Regions from separate parts of the Cobetia sp. MMG027 genome, predicted to be linked through region 2. Evidence: predicted binding sites of a transcription regulator. Region 2 holds the regulator's gene; each other region holds the start of a gene.

Region 1 (3,275 bases), on a different contig from region 2:
CGGTCTGCAGGTCATCGCGCAGTGCCGCCCAAGACGGCTGCCACTTGAGCGTCACGGCCAGCCCCTCCTCACGGAAGAACCCCTGACGCTCCGCCACCACCAGAGGTGCCGCGTCATTGAGCGGCATCAACCCCAGCGTCAACTGATGGCCATTGAGAAGAGAATCACTGAGCATCACATCCACCTTTTGAACGATCGAAAGAGAAGGACATCACGAGACTCGGCTCAGTGCCGACGCGACGCCTTGAGCAGCTCATCGGCCAGCTCGTGCAATGCCAGACGCCGATTCATCGCGGTCTTGCGCAGATATTGGTAGGCCGCATCCTCCCCCAGTCCGCGACTCTCCATCACCAGCGCCTTGGCGCGATCCACGCTGCGCCGCTGTATCAGAGTGGTCTGGGTGCGATTGAGTTCGCCCTTGAGGGCACGGTGAGCCTCGAAGCTGGTGATGGCCACCTCGACCATGCTGCGCACCATCGCCGGCATGACGTGATCCACCACGTAGGCGGACACGCCGGCGCCAGCCGCCTGGCGCACCAGGTCCGGCGCATCCTCACTGGCCAGCATGATCATCGGCTTGGGATAGTGACGCCCCAGCTGGCCGAGGTGCTCGAGGGTGTCACGGCTGGGCAGGTCGGCGTCGATGATCACGGCATCCGGCTGATGGTGCTGCACCAGCGCATGCAGGTCCTCGTGTTCATCGACCCGCAGCGCCACCTCGAAGCCGGCGCTCAACAGCGCCTGCTCCAGAGCGGCGGAACGCTCGCTGCGCACATCGACGATCAACACGGTCACGGGCATATCAGGCTTCCTTGGCAGTGTGTCAGGCGGTGGTGCCGGGGTGTCAGGCGACGCCTCGAGCGATCAGGCACCGACGTCCGAGATCAAGGACGACGGCGTCTTCGCAAGCGGGAGTCAGGATGGCGTCACGCCTCTGACACTGCAGGATTCATGCCACAAACTGGTGCAGCGCTGGCCTGAACGGCCTTCCGCAGTGCGCAAGGGCGCGCCGGCTGCACAGCAATGATGCATGGCGTGATCTGGCGATCTCTCGCCCGCCACGTGCGCCAGACTGGATCATCCTCACCCCGCCGCGCACCGCCACTGGGCATCGCCCTGCTTACTCCCCACTGCTGTCTTGCCCGGCGTGATGATTCCAAGCCCTTGATATGACGGGGGTTGGACGCACAACACCCCCGCAAGTGGCGCGCTACTTGCTTTGAGTCAGGCAATGGCAGACAAGCGTGCCATGCATCATCCATGACGTGGACCAGGCTCCCGGGAGTACGAGTGCGTCGAACCAGGCCCCTCAATGACGAGGCGCCCCGCTGTCGTTCACAGCTGTTCGACCACCCGTCGTGCGCCGAGACCCTGGCGTCCGGCACCGACGCTGTACCAGGAGCCCACTCATGGATATTCGCAACAAGGCCAGCCGTATCCGGCTGTTCAGCTTCAATACCCCGCAGATGCGCGCCTTCCACATGTCGTGGTTCGCCTTCCACGTCTGCTTCTTCGGCTGGTTCGGCATCGCGCCCTTGATGGCCGTGGTGCGCGATGACCTCGGCCTGACCAAGACCCAGATCGGCAACACCATCATCGCCTCCGTCGCCATCACGGTGATCGTGCGACTTGCCATCGGCGTGCTGTGTGATCGCATCGGGCCACGCAAGGCCTACACCTGGCTGCTGTGCCTCGGCTCGCTGCCGGTAATGTGCATCGGCTTCGCCGACAGCTTCGAATCCTTCTTCCTCGCCCGTCTGGCCATCGGTGCCATCGGCGCGTCCTTCGTCATCACCCAGTACCACACCTCCGTGATGTTCGGCCCCAACGTGGTCGGCACCGCCAATGCCACCACCGCCGGCTGGGGCAACCTGGGCGGCGGCACCACCCAGATGCTGATGCCGCTGGTGATGGCCGGCCTGCTGATGCTGGGCGTCGAGCAGACCCTGGGCTGGCGTCTGGCGATGGTCGTGCCGGGCATCGTGCTGTTCCTCACCGGGATCGCCTACTACTTCTTCACCCAGGATGCGCCGGACGGCAACTTCAGCGAGCTGCGTGAGCGTGGTGAGCTGCCCAAGGCCGAGAAGGAATACAGCATGCGCGCCACCTTCGGCGCGGCAGCACGCGACATCCGTGTCTGGGCCCTGTTCCTCGTCTACGGCGCCTGCTTCGGGGTCGAGCTGACCATCAACAACGTCGCCGCCATCTACTTCTTCGATCACTTCGATCTCGACCTCGCCACCGCCGGCCTCATCGCGGGCCTGTTCGGCCTGATGAACCTGTTCGCGCGCACCCTGGGCGGCGTGTTCTCCGACCTGTTCGCCCGTCAGTCCGGCCTCAAGGGTCGCGTGCGCTGGCTGTTCATCGCGCTGCTGTGTGAAGGCGTGGCGCTGGTCGGCTTCGCCCAGATGGAAACCCTCGCGGTGGCCATCGGTATCATGCTGGTGTTCAGCCTGTTCGTGCAGATGGCGGAAGGCGCCACCTTCGGGATCGTGCCCTTCGTCAATCGCAAGGCACTGGGCGCGGTGGCCGGTATCGTCGGCGCGGGTGGCAACGCAGGGGCTGTCGCCGCGGGCTTCCTGTTCCGCAGTGAAGAACTGACCTACCAGGAAGGCCTGATGTATCTGGGCATGGGCGTGATCGTGATCTCGCTGTTCGCCCTGCTGGTGCGCTTCAGCGCCGCCACCGAGGCCGAGGAAGGCCGCGCCTATGAGGCCGCCGTCGCGGAACGCAAGCAGCAGAGCGACCAGCAGCCCGTGTCTGTCTGAGCCTGTCTCTTCCTGAGACTTTCTCAAACCTCTGACACATGCAGCCCTGATATACGGAGCCCTGATACACGGAGCCCTGACATGCAAAGGCCCCGCCTCTTGAGAGGCGGGGCCTTTATGCATTCACACCTTGCGGTTCGCCGTGCTCGCGGGCGAGTCACGGCCAGCCATCAGCTGTCGGTGGCGTTCTCGACGCTGTCACCGGCGTCTTCCACGGCGTTGTCCATCTTCTCGCCAGCCTTCTCCATCGGGCCCTCGTCCTCGCAACCGGCGAGTGACAGGCCACCGAGACCCAGCATGGCAATCATCAGCGAACTACCCAGAGTCTTGAGCTTCATGATGTCTCTCCTTGAATCATCGGTCGGGATAACGCCCCGGCCTGCACACCAGTACAGACAACAGCGCGGGGATACACAGGACATGGAGCGGGTGTCGCGCGGTTTCAAGGGTGGCGCAACGCCGAGTTGCAAGGGGATGACCGAGTGACGAGGCACACCACAGGGCAAG
Region 2 (3,275 bases):
CCACGCGCTGGAGCGCCGGGTGGAACTGGTCGGCGATGCCCGTCTGGAGAAAGGCGACGACACCTTCGAAGGCGGCTACGTGGAATACTTCCTGGACAAGCGCCAGGTCAATGCCAGCAATGGCACCGATGCCTCATCCTCCGAGGGGTCACGCGTCCACATGACCCTGACGCCACGTGGCGCCAATGCCAGCAAGGACCAATGAGCATGACTGCTGCCAGCCCACGTACCCTCAGCGCTCGTCATCTGGCCAAGGCCTACAAGGGTCGCAAGGTCGTCAAGGACATCTCGCTGGAAATCCGCCAGGGTGACATCGTAGGCCTGCTGGGCCCCAACGGGGCCGGCAAGACGACCTCGTTCTACATGATCGTCGGCCTCGTGCGCTCGGATGCCGGTAGCGTGACCATCGATGACCACGACCTGTCCGGCGCCGCCATGCATCAGCGGGCTCGCGCCGGCATCGGCTATCTGCCCCAGGAAGCCTCGATCTTCCGCAAGCTCTCGGTATCCGACAACATCATGGCGATCCTCGAGACGCGCAAGGACCTGGATCGCAACGGACGCAAGGCACGCCTGGAGGAGCTGCTCAACGAGTTCAGCATCACGCATATTCGTGACAGTGCCGGCATGAGCCTTTCCGGCGGGGAGCGCCGCCGCGTGGAGATCGCTCGCGCACTGGCCACCGAGCCGGACTTCGTGCTGCTCGATGAGCCGTTTGCCGGCGTGGACCCCATCTCGGTGGGCGAGATCAAGAGCATCGTGCGCCAGCTGCGTGACCGCGGCATCGGGGTGCTGATCACCGATCACAACGTGCGCGAGACACTCGACATCTGCGATACCGCCTACATCGTGGGCGATGGCCAGATCATCGCGCATGGCGACGCCGACACCATCCTCGCCAACCAGCAGGTGCGTGATGTCTACCTGGGTCATGAGTTCAAGCTCTAGCCCGAGAGTGCCGTCAGCCTGGTGAGAGCCGTCAGCCTGGTGAGAGCCGTCAGCCTGGTGAGAGCCGTCAGCCTGACGAGAGCCGTCCGACCTCTTCTGCTCTCACCAGCACCCACCAGCACCCGCCACTTCCTGCTTCATTGTCGGGGCCTCGTTCCCCGCCCCCTCACGCAAGCGCCTCGACATGCGCTTGCGTGATCTCCCCGTGAACCCTCCTGCTCTGCCACACCTCACTCGAATGCATGACGTCCATACCACCTTGGTGGCAACATGGCATGCAAGTTGCTTGAATATTCTCGACTGCCCCTTGTCAGTGCCCCGACCCACGGTATAGCGTAGATGCACGTTCCTTTGCCGTGAATGACAGACCCCATGAAACCCACCTTGCAGCTTCGACTCGGCACTTCCCTGACCATGACCCCGCAACTTCAGCAAGCGATCCAGCTGCTGCAGTTGTCGACGCTGGACCTGCGTCAGGAGATACAGCAGGCGCTCGAGTCAAACCCCATGCTGGAGCTTGACGAGGAATACGAGTCGCTGGATGTCGCGGAGACACAGGACAAGAGCGAGATCTCCACCTCCGAGACCAACAGCGAGATTCCTGAAGAATACCCTCTCGACAGTGACTGGTCGGACCTCTACCAGGACCACGCAGGCAGCCTGACCAGTTCCGGCAGCGGAAGCTCGAGCGAGGACGGGCCGGACTTCGATCGCAACACCAGTGTCGAAAGCCTGCAGGACCATCTGCGCTGGCAGCTGGCGATGACGGACCTCGATGCGCGTGAACGCCAGATGGCGGAGAGTCTGATCGATGCGGTGGATGGGGCCGGCTACCTGAGCATGAGCCTGGACGAACTGGTCGATGGCCTGCGAGGTCAGGGACTGCCCGGCCTCAAGGCGTCGGAACTCGAGCAGGTCCTGCTGCGCCTTCAGCAGTTCGATCCCACCGGTGTGTTCGCTCGAGACCTGCGCGAATGCCTGCTGCTTCAGCTGGCCCTGCTGCCGGACGATCTGCCGCTGCTGGCCCAGGCCCGCCGTCTGGTGCGGCAATTCCTCGAGGCACTGGGCAATGACGATCGCAAGCTGCTCAAGCGTCGCCTGAGCCTGGATGATGATGAGCTGGATCACGTCATTCGTCTGGTACGGGCGCTCGACCCGCGCCCGGCGTCCGCCTGGGGCGAGCCTGCCAGTGATTACGTCATCCCGGACCTGCTGGTCCGTCATACGCGTCACGGCTGGCAGGTCGAGCTCAACCCGGAAGCGCTGCCCAAGCTGCGTATCCAGCCGGAATATGCCGCCCTCATCAAGCGGGCCGACAAGTCCGCGGACAACACCTTCCTCAAGGACAATCTTCAGGAAGCCCGCTGGCTGATGAAGAGCCTGTCCTCACGCAATGACACCCTGCTCAAGGTGGGCCGCGAGATCATGGCGCGCCAGATCGACTTCCTCGAGCAGGGGGAAGAAGGCATGAAGCCGCTGATCCTCGCCAACATCGCGGAAGTGGTCGAGATGCACGAATCCACCATCTCGCGGGTGACCACCCAGAAATATATCCACACCCCGAGAGGCGTGTTCGAACTCAAGTTCTTCTTCTCGAGTCAGGTGGGTGGCAGCGGCAACGGTGACGCGCACTCCAGCACCGCGATCCGTGCGCGCATTCGCAAGCTGATCTCGGAAGAACCGGCGCGCAAGCCATTGTCCGACTCACGCCTGGTGGATCTGCTGGCCAGTGATGGCATCGAGGTAGCGCGCCGGACGGTCGCCAAGTATCGCGAGGCCATGGGCATCCCCTCCTCCAGCGAGCGCAAGCGCTTGGCGTGAGTCTCGACAACGGATACCCGCAAGCCAGCGGGCTCCACACGTCGGAGCGCTGAAGCTCGCCCCCTTGCACCTGCCATCCTGACATCATCTGCCAATCGGTCGTCTGAATACCGGTTGGCAATGCCTGTCCTTGCGACTGCGTGAGTGACTTCACGCCCCCAATTGCCTATTTTTCCAGCCACTTTTCTCCAGAGTGCTTTCTTTTTCCCTCACATCCCACGGACAGATAGCCAGGGGTCGCCACCGACTCCTGCCACACGAACGTCGACGTAAATGCTGACATTGGCCACAAACGGCCGGTTTCTCGAGCCCCATTCCGTCCGTGATGCGAGGCGATGCTCATGAAGAACCTGCTGATATCCCTCGCTGGGTTGAAGACAAGCCTTGCCCCACGATGCAGCGCAGCGTTGATCTTTGTTCAAAGCTTGGGCATTGTCGGGGTAGACGCTCGGTACACCGGCACCGCCGCTCTCGCCAGCAGATGATCGCCACGAGACCATGGCCGG
Region 3 (3,275 bases), on a different contig from region 2:
TGCCGGTCCCGGATTCGCCGTTGATCAGTACGGTGATGTGCGACTGGGACAGGCGACCGATGGCTCGAAAGACCTCCTGCATCGCTGGCGCTTCCCCGATGATCTCCTTGGTCAATCCTTCCGGCACCACCGCGGGGGCCTTGGATTCCCGCGCGTGCGCCACAGCGCGCCGCACCAGCGCCAGCGCCTCATCGACATCGAAGGGCTTGGGCAGATACTCGAAGGCACCGCCCTGATAGGAGGCCACGGCACTGTCGAGGTCGGAATGGGCCGTCATCACGATCACCGGCAGGTCCGGATAACGCTCGCGGACTCGTGCCATCAGATCGAGGCCATCGATACCGGGCATGCGGATGTCGGTGATCAGCACATCCGGGCACTGGCGCATGATGCTGGCTTCTGCCTGATCCGGGCGCTCGAAGCTTTCCACCTCGAGGTCAGGCTGGGCCAGAGCGCGCTCCAGTACCCAGCGGATGGCGCGGTCATCATCGACGATACAGACGCGTGCAGTCTCGCTCATGAGGGATCTCCAGAAGTGCCGGCAAGCGGGATTAATAATCGGAATTCGGTATGGCCGGGGCGCGAGTCACACTCGATCAACCCCTGATGCTGGTGCAGGATGCCCTGGGCGATGGAAAGCCCGAGCCCTGAGCCTTCGGCGCGCCCCGAGACCATCGGGTAGAACAGCGTCTCGCGCAGCGCCTCGGGAATGCCCGGGCCGTTGTCGCTGATCGCCAGCTCGCAGACCAGACGATGGCGCTCATGACCCAGCGTGAACTGCCGCCGGGCCCGCGTGCGCAGGGTGATCTCCCAGGGCGCCTCATTGCCATCGGCTGATTCGGGCTGCGGCTGCTCGTTGAGGGCCTGGGTCGCGTTGCGCGCGATGTTGAGCACCGCCTGGATCAACTGGCCTTCATCGCCGATGACTTCAGGAAGGCTCGGGTCATAGTCGGCCGTCAGCTTGATGTGATGCCCTTCCGCCGCCAGCAGGGAGCGCACCCGCTCGGTCACCGAGTGGATATTGACCGGCGACTGCAGCGGTGGCCGATTCGGCCCCAGCATGCGATCGACCAGATCGCGCAGGCGATCCACCTCCTCGATGATGATGCGCGTGAACTCCACCATCTGCGGTTCCGGCAGATCGCGCTCCAGCAACTGGGCCGCGCCCCGGATACCGCCAAGCGGGTTCTTCACTTCATGCGCCAGCCCGCGTGTCAGCACCTTGACGGCTTCCTGCCGAGCGATCAGCGCCTCCTCGCGGGAGATCTGCATCAGACGATCACGCGGCTCGATTTCCACCAGCAGCTCATTGGCGCTGACCGGGGTCGCGGTGAAGTCCACCGTCAGCGGCTCGTTGGCCGCATTGACGATCTCGGCCTCACGCTGGGTGTAGGGATGCTGTTCTTCCAGCGCCTTGCGCAGCACCTTGATGGGCTCTTCATCCAGCCCGGTCAGATGTTCAGGGGAGCTGCCCTTGACGCGCACCAGGCTGACCGCCAATAGCGTCTCGGCCGCCGGGTTCAGCCATACCACGCGCAGCTGTGCATCCAGCACCACCACGGCAGTATTCAGGTGTTCGAGCAGTCGTTGATGCATGCCTTTATCCGCCATTCGCAGTACGTCTCCCTGTTCTGCAATAACCGCGCCAGTCTGGTGCAAATGCCGCGTGCATGGCACCCGCGCCGATGCACCTCTTTCGGGCGTCGATTTGAAGCACCATTATGGTGCACCAAAGGATCGCACTGCCAACCCGATGAAGCAGACCTGCTCATCACCGGGCGTGCTGCTGCATCGCGGGCGATACCGTTGCCAGACCTGGCGACAAAAAAGGCCACCCGAAGGTGGCCTGATGACCTGGCGCGCGAGTCACGTGTCGTTCGCAAGCCAGAAGGACTGTCACCCCCGTCTCTCAGCCACCCCCGGCATTGGCCGGGTTGTTGGGATTGCGCGGGAGATTGACGCTGGCGCGTTGCACGTAGACCACTCGGGGCTCGGTGGTCTGGCGCACTCGTCCGGAGGCATCCAGCAGCTCCGCCTGGATGACGTGCTTGCCACGCTCGAGCCCCGGCACCATGAAGACACTGCTGTTCATGGCCGATTGCGACGGCGCGCCATCCACGGTCACGCGTACCTTGTGCTCGGGACGCAGCTGCGGCTCGATGGCCAGGCGCACCGCCAGGTTGCCGGCCTGCCCCGTGGGCAGCGTCTCTTCATTGCTCGGGCTCTGGATGAAGAAGCGGGTATAGCCACGGAAGCTGACATCCACGGCAGGCGCGGAGGGTCGGCTACGGGAAGCGGTCTCGGACGGGGAAGATGACACGCCACGCGAAGCAGGCGCGCGCGAGGGAGCAGACTCGGTGGAAGGCACCACACTCAGCGGCGTCAGCTTGACCTTGCTGCCACCCGCCGGCTGATCACTGAACACCACGTTGCCGTTGGCATCCACGTGCCGGTAGACCTGAGCCGCCTCGAGCTCCGCCGAGACGCTGCCCAGGGCCAGCACCGCTGACAGGCAGAGACCGAGCGTCGTCATGCCGGACAGGCGAGCCATCCGCCGCATTCCCTTGACCGGCAAGGACCTGCTGTCACCCACTGAACCGATGCCACGCGAAGAAGAAGTGAAGGGCCACATCCGGGAATTCCTGAAGAAGTCATGGGAAGCCAGAAGCGCGCATCCGCTCCTGCCAGTCGTGTCACTCACTCGGACGCTACCAGCGTGCCAGAAGTGACATATCCTGCTGCCAAGTTACAAAGCTTCCCGCGTTGATACCAGCCCTGCTTGTTGCGACGCGACTTTCCGCGACGGGTCGCGGGTCCTGGACAGCCGGGAGTCAGCTCTTGGAGCACATGTCTCAGAAACGAGAACAGGGCCATACCTGTCGGTATGACCCTGTGTGTCTCGCCTCACGCATGCCCCGCGCTCAGACTGCTCCGGGCGGGGCCGTGAGCGACATGCGCCGTCGGTAGATCAGACGCTGTAGTACATGTCGAATTCGAGCGGGTGAGTCGCCATGCGCAGGCGCTGGATGTCTTCGCCCTTCAGCTCGAGGTAGGCATCGATCATGTCGTCGGTGAAGACGCCACCCTGGGTCAGGAACTCACGATCGCCGTCCAGCGCGGTCAGTGCCTGTTCGAGGCTCTCGGCCACGGTCGGGATGGACTTGGCTTCTTCGGCCGGCAGGTCGTAGAGGTTCTTGTCCATGGCATCGCCCGGGTGGATCTTGTTCTTGATGCCGTCGATACCGGCCATCAGCATCGCGGAGAACGCCAGGTAC

What was found. Region 2 encodes sigma-54, which starts transcription at its own class of promoters, with help from an activator protein. Its sites were predicted from a motif close to TGGCACNNNNNTTGCTNT; they were not measured.
Region 1: the regulator sigma-54 is predicted to act here: its motif matches at 1,204-1,221, upstream of PJK54_RS05070 (NarK family nitrate/nitrite MFS transporter).
Region 3: the regulator sigma-54 is predicted to act here: its motif matches at 1,631-1,648, upstream of glnL (nitrogen regulation protein NR(II)).

Annotation. Positions count from the first base shown of each region.
Region 1 covers NZ_JAQJIO010000003.1:221,880-225,154, reverse strand. The annotation lists gene PJK54_RS05080 (CmpA/NrtA family ABC transporter substrate-binding protein) at 1-175, opposite strand, end outside; gene PJK54_RS05075 (ANTAR domain-containing response regulator) at 226-801, opposite strand; gene PJK54_RS05070 (NarK family nitrate/nitrite MFS transporter) at 1,410-2,768, shown strand; gene PJK54_RS05065 (hypothetical protein) at 2,939-3,106, opposite strand.
Region 2 covers NZ_JAQJIO010000005.1:124,252-127,526, reverse strand. The annotation lists gene lptA (lipopolysaccharide transport periplasmic protein LptA) at 1-205, shown strand, start outside; gene lptB (LPS export ABC transporter ATP-binding protein) at 208-948, shown strand; gene PJK54_RS08020 (RNA polymerase factor sigma-54) at 1,321-2,769, shown strand.
Region 3 covers NZ_JAQJIO010000006.1:307,806-311,080, reverse strand. The annotation lists gene ntrC (nitrogen regulation protein NR(I)) at 1-520, opposite strand, end outside; gene glnL (nitrogen regulation protein NR(II)) at 517-1,596, opposite strand; gene PJK54_RS10575 (DUF4124 domain-containing protein) at 1,910-2,551, opposite strand; gene glnA (glutamate--ammonia ligase) at 2,969-3,275, opposite strand, start outside.